Regions from separate parts of the Thauera butanivorans genome, predicted to be linked through region 2. Evidence: riboswitches for the same ligand, from Rfam matches in the RefSeq annotation. Region 2 holds a riboswitch; each other region holds the start of a gene.
What was found. A riboswitch is a leader RNA that binds a small molecule or an ion and turns the genes downstream of it on or off. The one in region 2 is predicted to bind cobalamin.

Region 1 (4,206 bases), 1.8 Mb from region 2:
CGGCAATGCCTTCCGGGATACGCCTTCACGCTGCTGTGCACAAAAAGCTCGCATCAAGCCCGCATAGTCTCTATAGTGCCGGCTCGCCGCGGCTTGACCGATCGACCGCGGCGGCTCCTGCAACGATCCGGCCGGCGCCCGCCCCGGATCTCTCTCCCGCCAGCCCGGATTGGTGTCGCCACGCATGCGCGACGGACTGGCGCCGGAAACCATCGAATGAATTCCGAAGTCGTCACTTTCGCCAGCCTCGGGCTGGCCGAACCCATCCTGCGCGCCATCGGCGAAGCCGGCTATACCTCGCCGACGCCGATCCAGGCCCAGGCCATTCCGCAAGTGCTCGCCGGCGGCGACCTGCTCGCCGCCGCCCAGACCGGCACCGGCAAGACCGCCGGCTTCACGCTGCCGCTGTTGCACATCCTGTCGCAGACCCACGCCCACCCGCATCCGCCCGGCCGCCCACGCTGCCTGATCCTGACGCCGACGCGCGAACTCGCCGCGCAGGTCGAGGAATCGGTCAAGACCTACGGCAAGCACCTGCCACTGGCTTCGCTGGTGATGTTCGGCGGCGTCAACATCAACCCGCAGATCGGCGCGCTCAAAAAGCGCGTGGACATCCTGGTCGCCACGCCCGGCCGCCTGCTCGACCACGTCGGGCAGAAAACCGTGGACCTGTCCGGCGTCGAGATCCTGGTGCTGGACGAAGCCGACCGCATGCTCGACATGGGCTTCATCCGCGACATCCGCAAGGTGCTTGCGCTGCTGCCGAAGAAGCGCCAGAACCTGCTGTTCTCGGCCACCTTCTCGGACGAGATCCGCCAGTTGGCCCACGGCCTGCTGCACGATCCGGCCACGGTCGAAGTCGCGCCGCGCAACACCACCGCCGAACGCGTCGACCAGGCGGTCTACATGATCGGCCAGAAGCAGAAGCGCGAACTGCTCGCCCACCTGATCAAGGAAAAGCAGTGGTTCCAGGCGCTGGTGTTCACCCGCACCAAGCACGGCGCCAACAAGCTCGCCGAATACCTCAGCAAGCACGGCATCGCCGCCGCCGCGATCCACGGCAACAAGAGCCAGGCGGCGCGCACGCGGGCGCTGGCGCAGTTCAAGGACGGCTCGCTGCCGGTGCTGGTGGCAACCGACATCGCCGCGCGCGGCCTCGACATCGACCAGTTGCCGCAGGTGGTCAACTTCGAACTGCCCAACGTGCCGGAAGACTATGTGCACCGCATCGGCCGCACCGGCCGCGCCGGCGCCGCCGGCAATGCCATCTCGCTGGTCGACGATGAAGAGATCAAGCTGCTAAGCGCGATCGAGCGCCTGATCAAGCGTCGCATCGACCGTGCCGTGGCCGAGGACTTCGTGCCCAGCGCCGGCGCCGAGGCCGCGCACGACGCCGACCACCAGCGCGAACCGCTGCAGCGCCGCGGCGGCCGCTCGGGCCAGGCCCGCAACGGCACCCCGTCCGGTGCGCCACGAGGCGATCGTGCCACCCCCGGCAACCGTGGCGCCGGCCAGGGCAAGCCGGGTGCCCGCCCGCAGCCGCGCCGCGGCGAGGCGGACGGCAACCGCGCACCGCGCAGCGCCGAGCCACGCGAAATCAACGGCAACCGCATGCAGCCGTCGCGCCCCGAAGTGGACGGCAACCGCATTTCCCACGCATCCCGCCGTGGCGACGTCGATGGCAACCGCGCTGTCGACAACCGCCGCGCGGACGTCGATGGCAATCGCGCCCGCCCCGGCCGCAATCGCCCCGCCGCGCCGCGTGCCGCGCTGTTCTCCGCCAAGCCGGGCAGCGGCAACCGCTGAGCACGAGCCACCGGGGCTGCGCGCTCGATCGCGCCCCCGGCCCGCGCGCGGCGGGCGCCGGCTTGCCAAACCCTGTCCCCTCACTTAAGCTTCGCGCGCATTCGATCCAGGTGCCCTGTGCCGCCGCCGTGCGCCCAGGGTGAAACGGGAAGTCCGGTGACGCCGCCTCCAGCGGCCATTCCGGCGCAGCCCCCGCTGCTGTAGTCCTGACGGATTCCGCCCCCCTGCCACTGGGCTTCGCCCGGGAAGGCTGCGGACATCCGGACGAAGGAGAGCCAGAAGACCGGCCTGGTCGATTGAAGGTCACTGCCCCGGGGTGCGGGCGATCACCGTCTGGCCTGGCCGTCCCGGCCCCAGCCTTCCGCTGTCCGTCCCTACCCCATGCAGGCCGATCGTCGCCGCACCCGCGCAGCCGCAGCCATGGACCAGGACACCCAGCACCACCACATCCCTTCTTCCCACGCCTCCAGGGCCGGCACGGTGCAAGCGCCCGGCATTGGCGCCTGAGATGGCCGTGCGCCTGCTCGCTGCGCTGCTGGCCCTGCTGTCCGGCTCCGTCGCCTTCGCTGCAGCCGGCGCGGCGCTGCCGCGCGTGATGTCGACCAACCTGTGCGCCGACATGCTGGTGCTCGGCCTGGCCGAACCGGCGCAGATCGTCTCGGTGTCGCGCAAGAGCCAGGACCCGCGCCGCACCGCGATGTACGAACAGGCCCGCCGCCATCCCGCCAACGACGGCAGCGCCGAGGAAGTGCTGGCCTTGCGCCCCGACGTCGTGCTCGCGTCGCGGCGCTGGCAGGCGCGCCACCAGGCCGCGCTGTTCGAACGCCACGGCATCGGGATCGTCACCGTGCCCTACCCGACCGACTGGAACGGCATCTTCGCCAGCACCCGGCACATCGCCGGCCGGCTCGGCCGCGCCGCCGCCGGCGAGGCGCTGGTGGCCGACGTGCAGGCCCGCATCGCCCACCTGCAGGCAAGCACGCATCCGGCCCGCGCGCTCTACCTGCGCCCCAACGGCGGCAGCGCCGGCGCCGGCACCTATGTCGACGCGGTGTTCCAGGCCGCCGGCGTGCGCAATCACGCCACCGAGTCCGGCCGCCGCGGCTGGGGCCGGGTCGCGCTGGAGGACGTGGTCGCCGACCCGCCCGACGTCTTCGTCGTCAGCAGCATGCTCAACGACACCACCTATGCCCGCTCCGGCTTCGCCCGCCATCCGCAGATGCGGACGCTGCTCGCCGAACGGCCGGTGGTGCGCATGGACGGCAACGACTGGGGCTGCAGCAACTGGCAGTTGATCGAGGCCGCCGAAGACATCGCCGCACAATTGGCCCGCCTAAGTCCGCCGGTCCCGATGTCCCGCAGCCGGGCATCTCTAAGCCGGGCGCCCCTCTCCCCTGTCGGAGCCGGGGGTGCAGAAGAAGCGGCAAGCGCCAGGCAGCAAATCACCGCCTCACCGGCACGGGTGCCGCAATGACGGCCGGCCAAGCCACATCCCGGCCCCCGCTGCCACGCACCAGCCAAGTCGCGCTGCCGCTCAATGGCCTGCTCGCGCTGGCCCTGCTCATGCTCGCGCTGGTCTCGCTCGGCATCGGCCCGGTGCAGCTGGCGCTCGCCGACGTCGCCGCCGCACTGCTGCCGGTCGGCGATGGCGCATCCGAAGCGCTGGCCCGCCAGCATGCCATCGTCGCCGAGATCCGCCTGCCGCGCGTGCTGCTGGCGATCCTGGTCGGCGCTTCGCTCGGCATGTCGGGCGCGGCGCTGCAGGGCCTGCTGCGCAATCCGCTCGCCGAGCCGGGTCTGCTCGGCATCAGCTCCAGCGCCAGTCTGGGCGCGGTGCTGTGCCTGTACTTCGGCCTCGCCCAGCTGACGCCCTGGCTGCTGCCGGCGGCGGCGATGGGCTGCGCCGCGCTGGCGACGCTGGTACTGTACCGCATCGCCCGCCGCGGCACCGGCAACCTGACCCTGATCCTGGCCGGTGTGGCGCTGTCCTCGCTGGCCGGCGCCTTGACTTCGCTGGCCATCAACCTCGCCCCCAACCCGACCGACGTCCAGGACATCGTGCTGTGGCTGCTCGGCTCGCTGGCCGACCGCAGCTTCGACGACATCCGCCTGTGCCTGCCTTTCGTGCTCGCCGGCCTGGCGCTGCTGGCCACCTGCGGACGCGACCTCGACGCGCTGTCGGTGGGCGAGGACGAGGCCGCCAGCATGGGCGTCAATCTCGCCCGCCTGCGCGCGCAGGTCGTCGTCGGCACCGCGCTGTGCGTCGGCGCCAGCGTTGCCGTGACCGGCGCGATCGGCTTCGTCGGCCTGGTCGTGCCGCACATGCTGCGCCGCGCGGTGGGCTACCACCCGGCGCGCCTGCTGGTGTCGAGCGCACTCGGCGGCGCGGTGCTGCTGCTG
Region 2 (4,206 bases):
TGGACGAAGTCGCGGCACCTCCGGAGAAGGTGAGACGCACCCGCACGCGCAAGGCGAAGCCCGTGGCCGAAGCTGCGGCAGCCGGCGCTGCCGAGCCGGCCGTTGCCGAGGCATCGCAGGCAGCCGAAACCTCCGCTGTGGCTGAAGTCGCTGCTGCGCCCGAACTGAAGCCTGCTGCTGCACCGAAGCGGCGTTCCCGCACCAGCGCTTCCGCTACCCCGAAAACAGCGACGCTTCCTGCAGCCGAGGAGGGTGCCCGCCCGGCGCCGGCCAAGGCCACCCGCGCCGGCGCCAGCGTGCTCGACGACATCTGGCAGAAGGCGGTCGACCAGGAGGCCGCGGCGATCAAGTTGGCTGCCGAAGAGGCTGCGGCCACCAAGGCGCGCAAGACTGCCGCCGGCAAGGGTGGCAAGGCGGAGAAGAAGGAGAAGGCCGGCAAGAAGGACAAGGATGCTGCGGACAAGGGCAAGAAAGCCAAGACCGTGAAGGCGAAGACCAAGGCCGGCAAGGCCAAATCGACCGAGAAGGCAGAGAAGAAGGCGAAGAAGACCGGCAAGAAGGACAAGGCGGAAAAGGCCGGAAAAGCGAAATCGGCCAAGCCAGCGAAGACCGCCAAAGCCGCGGTTGCTGCCGAGCCGGTAGAATCGCGCGCCTCGAAACCGGCCGCGCGTTCTGGCGGCAAGACCTCCGCGAAGGAAAAACGCCGTGCCTAAGACGACCGCAAACACGAACACCAGCGCCGCCAGCCGGCTGATCTACGGTTTCCATGCCGTGTCCGCCAAGCTGCGGCATGCGCCGGACTCGGTGCTGGAAGTCCATCTGTCGGCCGACCGCAAGGACGCGCGGGTGAAGAAGTTCGTCGCCCAGGCCGAGGCGTCCGGCGTCCGCATGCTGTATTGCGAAGGCGACAAGCTCGATGCCATGGTCGGCACCCGCCGGCACCAGGGCGTGGTGGCGAAGGTCGATGCGACGCGGCGCGACATCAAGCTCGCCGACGTGCTCGACAGCCTGGAGGAGAACGCGCTGATCCTGGTGCTGGACGGCGTGCAGGACCCGCACAACCTCGGCGCCTGCCTGCGCGTCGCCGATGCGGCCGGCGCGCACGCGGTGGTCGCGCCCAGGGACCGCGCCGTCGGCCTCAACGCCACCGCGGTCAAGGTCGCCAGCGGTGCGGCCGACACCGTGCCCTACATCACCGTCACCAATCTGGCGCGCGCGCTGCGCGAGATGCAGGAGGCCGGCGTGTGGGTGGTCGGTGCCGCCGGCGAGGCGGAGAAGTCGCTGTACGACATCGACCAGAAAGGACCCGTGGCCTGGGTGCTGGGCGCCGAGGGCGACGGCTTGCGCCGCCTGACGCGCGAGACCTGCGACGAACTGGCGCGCATTCCGATGCACGGCAGCGTCGACAGCCTGAACGTGTCGGTGGCGAGCGGCATCTGCCTGTTCGAGGCGCGCCGCCAGCGCGGATGAGCGGTGGCGGCCGAGGGAGTCTGCGCTGCGGGAAGGTGGAACGGGCTGCGCGGAGCCGAGGGCGAAACTCATCACCCCCGGCGTGTGCCGCCGTCGATGGGTTTCGCCACCTTCCACATCCGGCTCGCCGAGCGGTGGCGGCGTACCTTGCCGGCCGCAGCTTGCCAGCCGCAGCGCGATTCAATACGCTTCACGTCTTTCGAGCTTCGGGGTGCCCGCGCCTGCGCGGGAGAATCGGGAAAGCGGTGCAAATCCGCTGCGTGCCCAGCGCCGTGAAGGGGACTGTCCGGGCAAGGTTTGCCCAGCCACTGGCCTGCAAGGGCCGGGAAGGCGCCCGGACGGGATGATCCTCAGCCGGAAGACCGGCCCCGAAGCGTCCAAGCAGCCGTCTGGTCGGCGGCTGCCCACTGCTTCACGCCAAGGGGACGACTCCGTGAGCAGCCATGCACAAACCATCCAGACCGATTCATCCTTCAGCGTCGCCGAGCGCGCCGCCGTTTACCGCGCGATCCATACCCGGCGCGACGTGCGCGGGCAGTTCCTGCCCGATCCCATTGCCGACGAGGTACTGGCGCGCGTCCTGATCGCCGCCCACCACGCGCCCTCGGTCGGCTTCATGCAGCCCTGGGACTTCGTCATCGTGCGTTCGCGCGAGGTGCGCGAGCGGATCCACCGCGATTTCCTCGCCGCCCATGCCGAAGCCGAACAGATGTTCGAGACCGGCAAGCGGGGCACGTATCGCAAGCTGAAGCTCGAGGGCATCCTGGAAGCGCCGCTCAACCTCTGCATCACCTGCGATCGCAGCCGCAACGGCCCGGTGGTGGTCGGCCGCACCCACATGCCGGAGATGGACATCTACAGCGCGGTCTGCGCGGTGCAGAACCTGTGGCTGGCGGCGCGTGCCGAAGGGCTGGGCGTGGGCTGGGTCAGCATCCTGCACCCGCAGGCGCTGCGCGAGACGCTCGGCATTCCCGACGGGATCGTGCCGATCGCCTACCTCTGCATCGGCCATGTCAGCCATTTCCATGAGCGCCCGGAGCTGGAATCGGCCGGCTGGCTCAAGCGCATGCCGCTGACCGAGCTGCTGCACTTCGATCGCTGGCAGGGCGAGGCGGACGAAGCGGGCGAGCGTTTCGCCGACGCCGTCTCCCGCGCCATGCCGACATAGCCGGGCCACCATTCCGCTTCTTCGGCCTTCGCGCAGCCGCCGCCCGGTATGGCGTGCACAGGCTTGCACGGCAATTGCTTGTCGTTGTCGCCATGGCCATTCCGGCTGCGGCGACGGCAACGAGGATTGCGGAGAGAGGATGAAGACGGCGCTCGCATTTCTGCTCGCAGCGCGCCGCTGCGAAATCGACGATCTCGAACGGCTTGCGCTCAGCTGCGAACTGGTGCAGGCGGTCAGTGAACTCGTCCACCAGCTCCAGCGGGAACGCGGCGCTTCCAACGTCTTTCTCGGCTCGGAAGGCGCCCGTTTCGGCCCCCAGCGCGAAGCGCAACTGCTTGCCAGCCGGGCTGCGGAGGCCGGGGTCCGGAGTTGGCTCAAGCGCCCGGAACTGGGCGGCGAGAAGTCGGGCGGCGCGGTGCATGGCGGTGCGCGCCTGCTGACGCGCATCGCGCTTGCACTGCATGCGCTGGATGGCTTGCCCGGGCTGCGCGGCGACATCGCCGCCCGGCGCTGCCGGCCCGATGCGTCGACCGCGCGCTACGGCGAGATCATCGCGGCCTTGCTCGCGCTGGTGTTCGAGGCCGCCGACGTGGCGGTCGATCCCGGGGTTTCGCGGCTGCTGGTGGCGCTGTTCAACCTGATGCAGGGCAAGGAGTTCGCCGGCCAGGAGCGCGCCCTGGGCGCGGCGCTGTTCGCTGCGGGCCATCCGGCGCCCGAGCGCGTGCAGGCCATCCTGCACCTGATCGATGCGCAGGCGCAGTGCTTTCGGCGCTTCGAAGGTTTCTGCGGCGACGAGGTGCTGCGTCAGTGGCGGGCGCTGCAGTCCGTCATGCCGCTGGCCGAACACGAGCGCCTGCGCCGGATGCTGCTGGCGTCGACGCTGGGTTCGGCGCTCGATCCCGCGCTGGCCGAGGCCTGGTTCGACTGCTGCTCGCAGCGCCTCGACCAGATGCACGAAGCCGAAGTGGCGCTCGCCCGCGGGTTGGGCGAATCCTGTGCGCGGCGGATCGCCTCGGCACGGACCGAGGCGCAGGACCAGGCTGCTTTGCTGGAGGCCTTGTCCACCGCAGCGGAGATCCGGGCGCCGCTCGACATGCTGATCGGTACCGAGATGGCCGGGGAGGGCGCGCCGGCAGAGCCTGCCCAGGGCGATGGGCCCTTCGGTCCGCAACTGCGGCGTTCGATCGTCGATCTGCTCCATGCCCAGTCGCAGCGCCTGCAGGCGATGAGCGACGAACTCGACGCGGCGCGTGCGGCGCTGGACGAGCGCAAGCTGATCGAGCGCGCGAAAGGCCTGCTGATGGCCTGCCGCGGCTTGTCCGAGGACGAGGCCTATCGCCTGCTGCGCCAGACCGCGATGAGCCAGGGGCGGCGCCTGGCCGAGGTCGCCGCGGCGACGCTGGCGCTGGCTCCGGTGCTGGGCAGGCACTAGGCGGGACGGCGCACCAGGGATGTGCAGGCAACTGTCGATGCTGCACTGCAGCAGTGCATCCGGCCTCGCCGCGTCGCCATGCAGCCAGCTGGCAAACCGATGAAATGCAAGGGAAACGAATCGATCCTGAAAACTG
Region 3 (4,206 bases), 350 kb from region 2:
CGAGGTGCCAGGTTTCCAGGTAGGCACACACCGCGCCCTTGCGCTTGCCGCCCTGGTTGACCGCCACTGCGGTGTCGTTGACCACCTTCAGGAAGGGGATCACGCCCTGGCTCTGGCCGTTGGTGCCCTTGATGCGGCTGCCCAGCGCGCGCACCGGCGTCCAGTCGTTGCCCAGGCCGCCGGCGAACTTCTGCAGCATGGCGTTTTCCTTGATCGACTGGTAGATGCCCTCCAGGCTGTCGGCGACCGTCGTCAGGTAGCACGACGACAGCTGCGAATGGCGGGTGCCGCTGTTGAACAGCGTCGGCGTGCTGCTCATGAAGTCGAAGGAGGACAGCAGCAGGTAGAACTCGATCGCGCGCGCCTCGCGGTCGATCTCGTTCAGCGCCAGGCCCATCGCCACGCGCATGAAGAAGGTCTGCGGCAGTTCGATGCGGCGGCCTTCCACGTGCAGGAAGTAGCGGTCGTACAGCGTCTGCAGGCCGAGGTAGTCGAATTGCAGGTCGCGCTCGGGTTTCAGTGCCGCCGCCAGCCGGCTCAGGTCGAAGTCGGCCAGCCGCGGGTCGAGCAGCTCGGCATCGATGCCGAGCTGGATTGCTTGCGTGAAATGACTGACGTATCCGCCTGAAGGGGCGGCCATGTCGGCCTGCGAGGCTTCGTGGCCCAGTACCTCGACGCGCACCGCGGACAGCAGCAGGCGCGCGGCGACGTGGCTGTAGCCGGGCTCGCGTTCGATCAGCGTGCGTGCCGCCAGCACCAGCGACTGGCGCACGGCGGCGACCGGCACGCCGTCGTAGAGGTTGTGCAGCGCATGTTCGAGCACGGTGTCGGCGGACACGTCGGCCAGCCCTTCGCAGGCTTCGCGGCAGGTCGCGAGCAGCGCGGCGCGGTCGAGCGGCCGGCGCTGCCCGCCATCGACGACGTGCAGCACCGGCGCGTCGCCTGCGGCGTCCATGCCGGCGGCCTTCTGCGCGGCGCGTTCGGCGGCGCGGCGTTCGCGGTAGAGCACGTAGGCGCGGGCGACGTCGTGCTCGCCCGAACGCATCAGCGCCAGTTCGACCTGGTCCTGGATGTCCTCGATGTGCAGCATGCCGCCGTCGGGCAGGCGGCGGGTCAGCGCGCCGACGACGGTTTCGGTCAGGCGGCCGACGAGATCGCGCACGCGCGACGAATCCGCGCCCTGGCGGCCCTCGACGGCGAGGAAAGCCTTGCTCATGGCGACGGCGATCTTGCCCGGGTCGAAGGCCACCACGGCGCCGTTGCGGCGGATGACTTCGAAAGCGGTCAGTTGCGGGTCGATGCGATGGAGGGAGTCGGGGAGTCGGTCCACGGGATGTCCTGTCTGGAAGTGAGTGTGTGGAGGTGTTCAGGCGGCGGCGCGGCTGCGGGAGAGGCTGGCAGGAGCCGGGCTCGGCAGTTGCAGCGCCAGCGGTGCGGCGGGGTTCCCGCCGCTGCGGCGGAAGCCGTGGAGGCCGGCCATGTGCAGCACGGCGGGGCTGATGCTGTAGCACAGGACGCGTGCTGCGCCGCCGCGCTGCGCCATGGCAATGACGTGGCTGAACAAGGCATGGCCCAGGCCCTGGCCGCGGTATGGGCGCGTCACGCTGAGGCCGAAGTCGACGTCGCCATCGTGCATCGCGATATGTGCGAGGGCCACGATGTCGCCGCGGGCGTCGTTCAGGCCGTGGACGTGGTCCCGGACGTAGTCGAGGCGGGCGACGTAGCTGGCCAGTCCTTCGTCGCGGATGCCGTGGCCGAAGCGCAGCATGCGGTCGTCGGTGTCGAGCATCAGCAGGTGGGCGAGGATGCGGGGCGCGTCATCGGGGCCGAAGCGCGTCATCGGGCTCAGCGCAGGAGCGGGGCGAGCGAGGTCTGACATGGCGGAGATCCGGTACGGGCAGGGCGGATCTCCGGCGGCTGGACGCGGCGCATCGCCCGCATGGACACGCCATGCGGTGCTGCCCGGCCGTCAGGAAAGCGAACAAGTGAAATGGTCTGAGCCATGCCTCTTGTCAGGGACACCCCGCCCCAAACTGTTGAAGGTGATGTGCATGGCAGGTCTCCTGACTCACGGGTCGTCGCCTTGCGCCAGCCTTCCCGGAACGTGCTGCTGTTCCAGTGGCGTGAGGGGGCGCAGGACTCGCCGATTACAGTTGCGGGGGCAGTTCCGGGTTTCGCGCGCGGGCGCGGCACCGGATTCCCTTTTCATGCCTGCCGGTGTCGGCAGGCAACCATGAACAGGGGCGCAGATTAGCCCTGGCCCCCCGGGCTGTCAAACTTCCGATCCAGCCCCAGCAGCGGCAGGAGCGTTCCTGCCAGCAGGAGCCCGGAACCGAACAGCAGTGACTGGCGCAATGTCTGTTCATCGGCAATCCAGCCCGCCGCCACCGGGCCAATCGCCTGGCCGACTGAAAACACCACCGTGAAGAGCGTCATGCCCTTGGCGAGCTGCGGCGCGGGGAGTTTCTGGCGTACCAGCACTGCGATGGCCGACGGCGCGATGAACATGCCCAGGCCAAACACCAGGGCGGAAGCCAGCAAGCCGGCCGCATGGGCATTCAGCAGCGGAATCACGGTACCGGCCCAGGTGGCGGTGCAACTGGCCGACAGCGTCAGCGCCGGCGGCCAGTGTTCCAGCGCGCGGCGCCATGCGAAAGGCGACAAGGACACGCCGATGCCCAGCACGAGCCACACCAGCGTGCTCAACTGCCATGAGCCATGCTGGGTGTGCAGCCAGGCCAGGATGAAGGTCATGTAAACGATGTAGCCGGCAGCGAAGGCGAAGTAGCCCAGCAGCGCCATCCGCATGCCCCGCAGCGACAGGGCGCCGCGCGCGGGGGCGTTCGAAACGCGCTGGACCTTCAGCGCCTCTTTCAGCGGCCAGACGGACAGGAGCAGCGCCAGTGCGCCCAGCCACAGCCATGCGGCAGGCCAGCCCTGCGAGCCGGACCATGCCAGCAAGGGATTCACCACCAGGCCCGACAGGCCGATGCCCAGACCGGCGCCGGCAAAGAACACGCCCATGGCGGTTCCCCGGCGGCCATCGGTTTCCGGATATCGCGCTGCTATCAGCGCGGTGCCGCAGGAGAAGACCCAGGCTGCGCCGATGCCTGCCGCCGCGCGAGCCGCGGTCAGGGACGCCAGCGAGCCATGCAGCCCGGTAAGCGGCAATGCCGCCAGCGTGAGCCATAGCCCCCAGGAAAACAGACGCGCCGGGGAGGCGTGCCGCAGCAAAAAGTAGCCGCTTGCCGCACCAAGGATGTAGCCGAGGGCATTGGCGGTGTTCAGCCAGCCTGCCTGGGCGTAGGTCCAGGCCAGGTCCTCCCGCATGGCGGGCAGCAGCAGGGCATAGGAGAAGCGGGCCAGCCCGTTGCCCACGGCGATCGCCAGGCCCAGGCCGAACGCCGGCCATAGCGATGCTGCATTCGGCATTGCCGTTGTGGTGCATTTGGGCGAGTGTCGCATGTCACATTCCCGTCCTGTCGTGATCGAGGGCCGCCCTGCAGCGGGCGTGGCGCTGCCCAATCTAGAAGGTTTCGAGCGGATGTCCAATTGTCTAAAATGACAATGAAAAATCCATTTTGGACAAACCATGCCGGACTTTGTCATTGCCGTGCCCGAGGGGGCGCTCGCTGCCAGCGTCGGCGCGACCCTGGATGTGTTGAGCATTGCGGGCCGCAGTGCCGCGGCACGAGGCCGCAAGCCCATGGAATGGCGGGTGGTGTCCACCCGCCGGCAGATTCCGCTGTCGGGCGGCATGACGCTCGCTGCCGAACGCCTGGACCGGGTGGCCATCCAGCCGCATGCCGTCGTGGTGATTCCTGGAATCGGCCTGGACCACCCGAAGCTGGATTCGGGGGGCAATATCCGCGACCGCTATCGCGAAGACAGGCTGCGCCAGCGCATGAACATGCCGGACATGGCTGCGTTTGCCGCCATGGCGGCCGAGCACGGTGCCCATGGCGGCAAGGTCGCGGCGTCGTGCTCTGGCGTTTTCGTGCTGGGAATGGCCGGTCTGCTCGATGGACGGACCGCAACCACGCACTGGCAGCTCGGGGATTTCCTCCAGCGTTGTTTTCCCCTGGCCCGGCTGGATGTGAATCGCATGCTGGTGGATGAGCGCGGCGTCATCAGCGCCGGCGCGGCCATGGCGCAAATGGATCTGATGCTGTACTTGATCCGCCACCGGGCCGGCAGGGATGTCGC
Region 4 (4,206 bases), 610 kb from region 2:
ACCTGCGCCACCTGATCGTGCGCCCGATCCGCGGCATGATCGGCATCTTCGAGGAGATCGGCCGCGGCGAAGGCGACTTCTCGCGCGACCTCCCGCTCATCACCCATGACGAGTTCCGCGAGCTCGCCAGCAGCTACAACCACTTCGCCGAGAAGATGCGCCACATCATCGGCGAAGTGCGCACCACCAGCGTCGGCATCGCGCGCGAGGCGGTGCAGGTCAAGCTGCGCGTCGAGGCTGCTGCCAGGCACGCGCGGGAGCAGGGGCAGATGACCACGGCGGTGTTCGACGCCAGCAGTGCATCCACCGCCGCCATCGAGCAGGTGTCGCAGAGCGCACGGCAGATCGCCGAGTCCACCGCCGAGAATCTGCGCATCGCACGCGGTTCGCTGCACGAGATGCAGGACATCGCCGGCAAGATCAATTCCGTCAGCGACAAGGTGACCGCGTTCAACCACACCGTGGACGACCTGTCGCAGCGCTCCGAGAGCGTGAAGCAGATCGCCGTGCTGATCCGCGAGATTGCCGACCAGACCAATCTGCTGGCGCTCAATGCGGCAATCGAGGCCGCGCGGGCGGGCGAGGCCGGGCGCGGCTTCGCCGTGGTCGCCGACGAGGTGCGCAAGCTGGCCGAGCGGGTGAACAACGCGACCGCCGAGATCGTCGGCAACATCAACGGCATGCTCGAACTGGTGTCGGAGACGCGCAACGAGAACGAAGTGATCAATGCCGACGTGCTGCAGACGCGCGAAGTCGTCGACCGCTCGGCGACCCAGTTCGGTTACATGGTGGGCGAGTTCGAGACGACCGGAAGGCAGCTCGAGCAGATCGCCGCGGCGATGGGCTCGCTGGCGGACACCAACGTCAGCGTGCATGAGAAGGTCAGCGCCATCAATGCCCTGTCGCACACCGTCGCCGGGCAGATGGATGAGAGCGAGCAGGGTACGGAACAGCTTGCCAAGGCGACCGAAGGCGTGCAGGAACTGGTGTCGCGCTTCAAGACCGGGCGCGGGGCCTTCGACCGGATCGTCGAACAGACGCGCCGCTTCCGCGACGAGGTGCAGGAGCAGCTCCAGCAGATGGCCGCCAGCCGCATCGACATCTTCGACTGGCGCTACCAGCCCATCCCCGGCACCAATCCGCCCAAATTCCGTGTGGCATGGGGCGAGGAGTTCACCCGCCGCTGCCAGGCCTTGCTCGATGACAGCCTGGCCTCGACCCGGGGCGCCGTATTCGCCGTTGCGGTCAATGCAGACAGCTACCTGCCGGCGCACAACGCCAAATTCTCCCAGCCGCTGACCGGCAACTACGAGCAGGATCTGGTGGGCAACCGTACCTGCCGCAAGTTCGAAAGCCCGTCCGAACTGCGTGCCGCGCGCAATACCGAGCCCCTGCTGTTGCAGACTTACCTCCGCGATACCGGCGAGATCCTGTGCGACATCGCCATGCCGATCATGGCCGGCAGCCGCCATTGGGGGAATGTGCGCATCGGTGTCCCGGTCGAGAGCCTGCTCGGCAACTGAATCGCCGGCGCGCGCATTGCCCGCGGCACCGCTGCGGGCGTATAGTGCGGCCCGCATCGATCGGGAGCTTTCGCGGGCATTCGCGCGCGGAGCGAAACAGGAAGTCCGGTGAAGCGGGGGGGGGGGCGTGCCGCCCATTTTTCCCGCCATTCCGGCGCAGCCCCCGCTGCTGTAAGCCAGACGGCGCCGCCATTTCGACCACTGAAGCCTTGCGCTTCGGGAAGGCGGCGGCAACCGGATGAAGGCGAGCCAGAAGACCGACCCGTTCGACGAGACAGGTGAATGCCCCGGGGTGCGGGCGGACTGCCGATCGGTCGCGCGGGCCTGACAGCCCGCTTGCGCTTCGCCTACGCCGCCTTTGCGGCTTTGCCGCGCATGCACCATCGTCATTCTTCCCCATCCGGTTCCGACAGCGATGGCAAGGAGGACGGACCGATGGAAGAGGACAAGAAGCAGAGCCACAACGCGCGCATGCAGCGCAAGAAGGAAGTCGTCGATGCCGCCATCGGGCGCGCGCAGGAGGAGCGCGGCATCGTCATCCTGATCACCGGCAACGGCAAGGGCAAGACCACCTCCGCCTTCGGCACCCTGTATCGCGCGCTCGGCCACGGCCAGCGCGCCGGCGTGGTGCAGTTCATCAAGGGCACGCACGCCACCGGCGAAGTCATCTTCCTGCAGAAGCAGGGGCTGGACACTGCCGTCCAGTACCACGCCATGGCCACCGGCTTCACCTGGAACACGCAGAACTGGGACGCCGACAAGCGCGCCGCCGACGAAGCCTGGGCGCAGGCCAGCCGCATGCTGGCCGACCCGGCGCTCGACCTGGTGCTGCTCGACGAGCTGACCTACATGCTCAAGTACAACTACCTCGACACCGATCAGGTGATCGCCGCGATCCGCGCCCGCCCGCCGCGCCAGACCGTCATCGTCACCGGCCGTGCCGCCAAGCCGGAACTGGCGGAGCTGGCCGATACGGTCAGCGAGATCGCCGACCGCAAGCACGCCTTCAAGGCGGGCGTGAAGGCGCAGGCGGGCATCGACTTCTGAGCTGGCCAGCCGTCAGTTGGATGGCGCCAGCCGTGCCTCCAACCAGTCGCGCAGGCTGTTGATGAAGGCCCAGCCCTGCACGCGCGGTAGATCCTGCACGCGCACCACGGCCTCCACCACGCGGCCTTCGCGCAGGGCGACGGCGCGGCCGATGCCGGGCAGCAGGCCGCAGGCGAGGGGCGGCGTGACCCAGCGGCCATCGATCAGCATGGCGAGGTTGCCGAACGTGGATTCGGTGATTTCGCCGGCTTCGTTGTAGAGTACGGTGTCGAACACGTCCGAGCCCGTTGTGGGAGCGAAGGCTGCGTAGTGCGCGCGGCGGGTGGTCTTGTAGCGGCTGAATTCGCTGTGCGCCTGGAGAAAGGGGCGGTCGGCCAGTGCCAGCAGTACCGGCGCCGGCGTGGGAGCGAAGGCGGCTGCTTCGGCGCGGGCCAGGCCCTGCGCATTCAGCAGCAGGCGCACGCGCCAGGCGCCCTGGCCGTGCGTGCGGACGAGATCATCGAGGCAGGCCTCGATGCGTGACTCATCCCAGGGGTAGCCGAAGTGCGCAGCGGCGGCGCGCATGCGGGCGAGGTGTTCGTCGCGGTGGCGCAGCTTGCCGCCGTGCAGACCCAGGGTTTCCAGCAGGTCGAACGGTGCGCTGGCGCGCTCGACGAAGGCGCGCTTGGCGGCCCATTCGGCCCATTCGTCCTTGGCGCTTGCGCCCCAGACGATGCCGCTGCCGATGCCGCAGCGGGCATTGCTGCCTTTCAGTTCGATGCTGCGGATCGGTACGTTGAAGGTGGCGGCAATGCCGCGCTGGCCGTCGGGCGAAACGTAGGGACGAACCACGCCGACAGCGCCGCAGTAAATGCCGCGCGGCCCGCCTTCGAGGGCGCGGATCATGCGCATGGCTTCCACCTTGGGGGCGCCGGTGACCGAACCGCAGGGAAACAGCGCGGCGAACACGTCGGCGAGCCGCGTGCCGGCGCGGGTGCGCGCCACCACGTCGGAAGTCATCTGCCAGACAGTGGGCAGGGCTTCGGTGTGGAACAGCGCGGGCACGCGCACGCTGTGCGGCTCGGCGATGCGCGAGAGGTCGTTGCGCAGCAGGTCCACGATCATGACGTTCTCGGCGCGCTCCTTGGGGCTGGCGCGCAGCCGAGCGGCCAGCGCGGCATCTTCGTCGGGTGTGGTACCGCGCGGGGCCGTGCCTTTCATCGGCCGCGTCAGGATCTCGTTCCCGCGCCAGTCGAAGAACAGTTCGGGCGAGACGGACAGCACCTGTACGCGATCCTCGTTACCGTCGTTGGTGCCGCAGTCGAGATGTGTTGCATACCCGCCCGGCTGTGCCCGCTGCAACGCGGCGAACAGGCCACGGTCGTCGCCCGCCAGCCGTCCACGCAACTGTGCCGTGTGGTTGACCTGGTAGAGCACACCGTCGGCGATCGCCCGCTGGATGCGGGCATGGGCAGCATCGAAGGCGGCACGCGTGGGCAGGGTGTGCCAATCGACCACTGCTGCACCGCCCCCCGGTTCCCCGTTCCAGGGCAGCGGGGTGTCGTGGATGGCGAACCAGGCCAGCGGTCCGTCCGCTGCATGCACGGTCATCGCCGCGTCGAACGCGGGTGCGGCTTCGTAGCGCAGATAACCCAGC

Region 1: another riboswitch for cobalamin. It lies ahead of ACNQFN_RS20610 (ABC transporter substrate-binding protein); the one in region 2 lies ahead of bluB (5,6-dimethylbenzimidazole synthase).
Region 3: another riboswitch for cobalamin. It lies ahead of ACNQFN_RS04770 (GNAT family N-acetyltransferase); the one in region 2 lies ahead of bluB (5,6-dimethylbenzimidazole synthase).
Region 4: another riboswitch for cobalamin. It lies ahead of cobO (cob(I)yrinic acid a,c-diamide adenosyltransferase); the one in region 2 lies ahead of bluB (5,6-dimethylbenzimidazole synthase).

The regions. Positions count from the first base shown of each region.
Region 1 covers NZ_CP183038.1:4,256,747-4,260,952, forward strand. Annotated here, with positions in the region: gene ACNQFN_RS20605 (DEAD/DEAH box helicase) at 217-1,806, shown strand; cobalamin riboswitch at 1,898-2,113, shown strand; gene ACNQFN_RS20610 (ABC transporter substrate-binding protein) at 2,315-3,280, shown strand; gene ACNQFN_RS20615 (FecCD family ABC transporter permease) at 3,277-4,206, shown strand, end outside.
Region 2 covers NZ_CP183038.1:1,342,109-1,346,314, forward strand. Annotated here, with positions in the region: gene rnr (ribonuclease R) at 1-713, shown strand, start outside; gene rlmB (23S rRNA (guanosine(2251)-2'-O)-methyltransferase RlmB) at 706-1,470, shown strand; cobalamin riboswitch at 1,663-1,856, shown strand; gene bluB (5,6-dimethylbenzimidazole synthase) at 1,904-2,638, shown strand; gene ACNQFN_RS06505 (nitrate- and nitrite sensing domain-containing protein) at 2,778-4,070, shown strand.
Region 3 covers NZ_CP183038.1:996,547-1,000,752, forward strand. Annotated here, with positions in the region: gene ACNQFN_RS04765 (ribonucleoside-diphosphate reductase subunit alpha) at 1-1,330, opposite strand, end outside; gene ACNQFN_RS04770 (GNAT family N-acetyltransferase) at 1,367-1,879, opposite strand; cobalamin riboswitch at 2,036-2,251, opposite strand; gene ACNQFN_RS04775 (YbfB/YjiJ family MFS transporter) at 2,251-3,609, opposite strand; gene ACNQFN_RS04780 (GlxA family transcriptional regulator) at 3,593-4,206, shown strand, end outside.
Region 4 covers NZ_CP183038.1:1,952,564-1,956,769, forward strand. Annotated here, with positions in the region: gene ACNQFN_RS09415 (methyl-accepting chemotaxis protein) at 1-1,523, shown strand, start outside; cobalamin riboswitch at 1,581-1,804, shown strand; gene cobO (cob(I)yrinic acid a,c-diamide adenosyltransferase) at 1,959-2,570, shown strand; gene ACNQFN_RS09425 (chorismate-binding protein) at 2,583-4,206, opposite strand, start outside.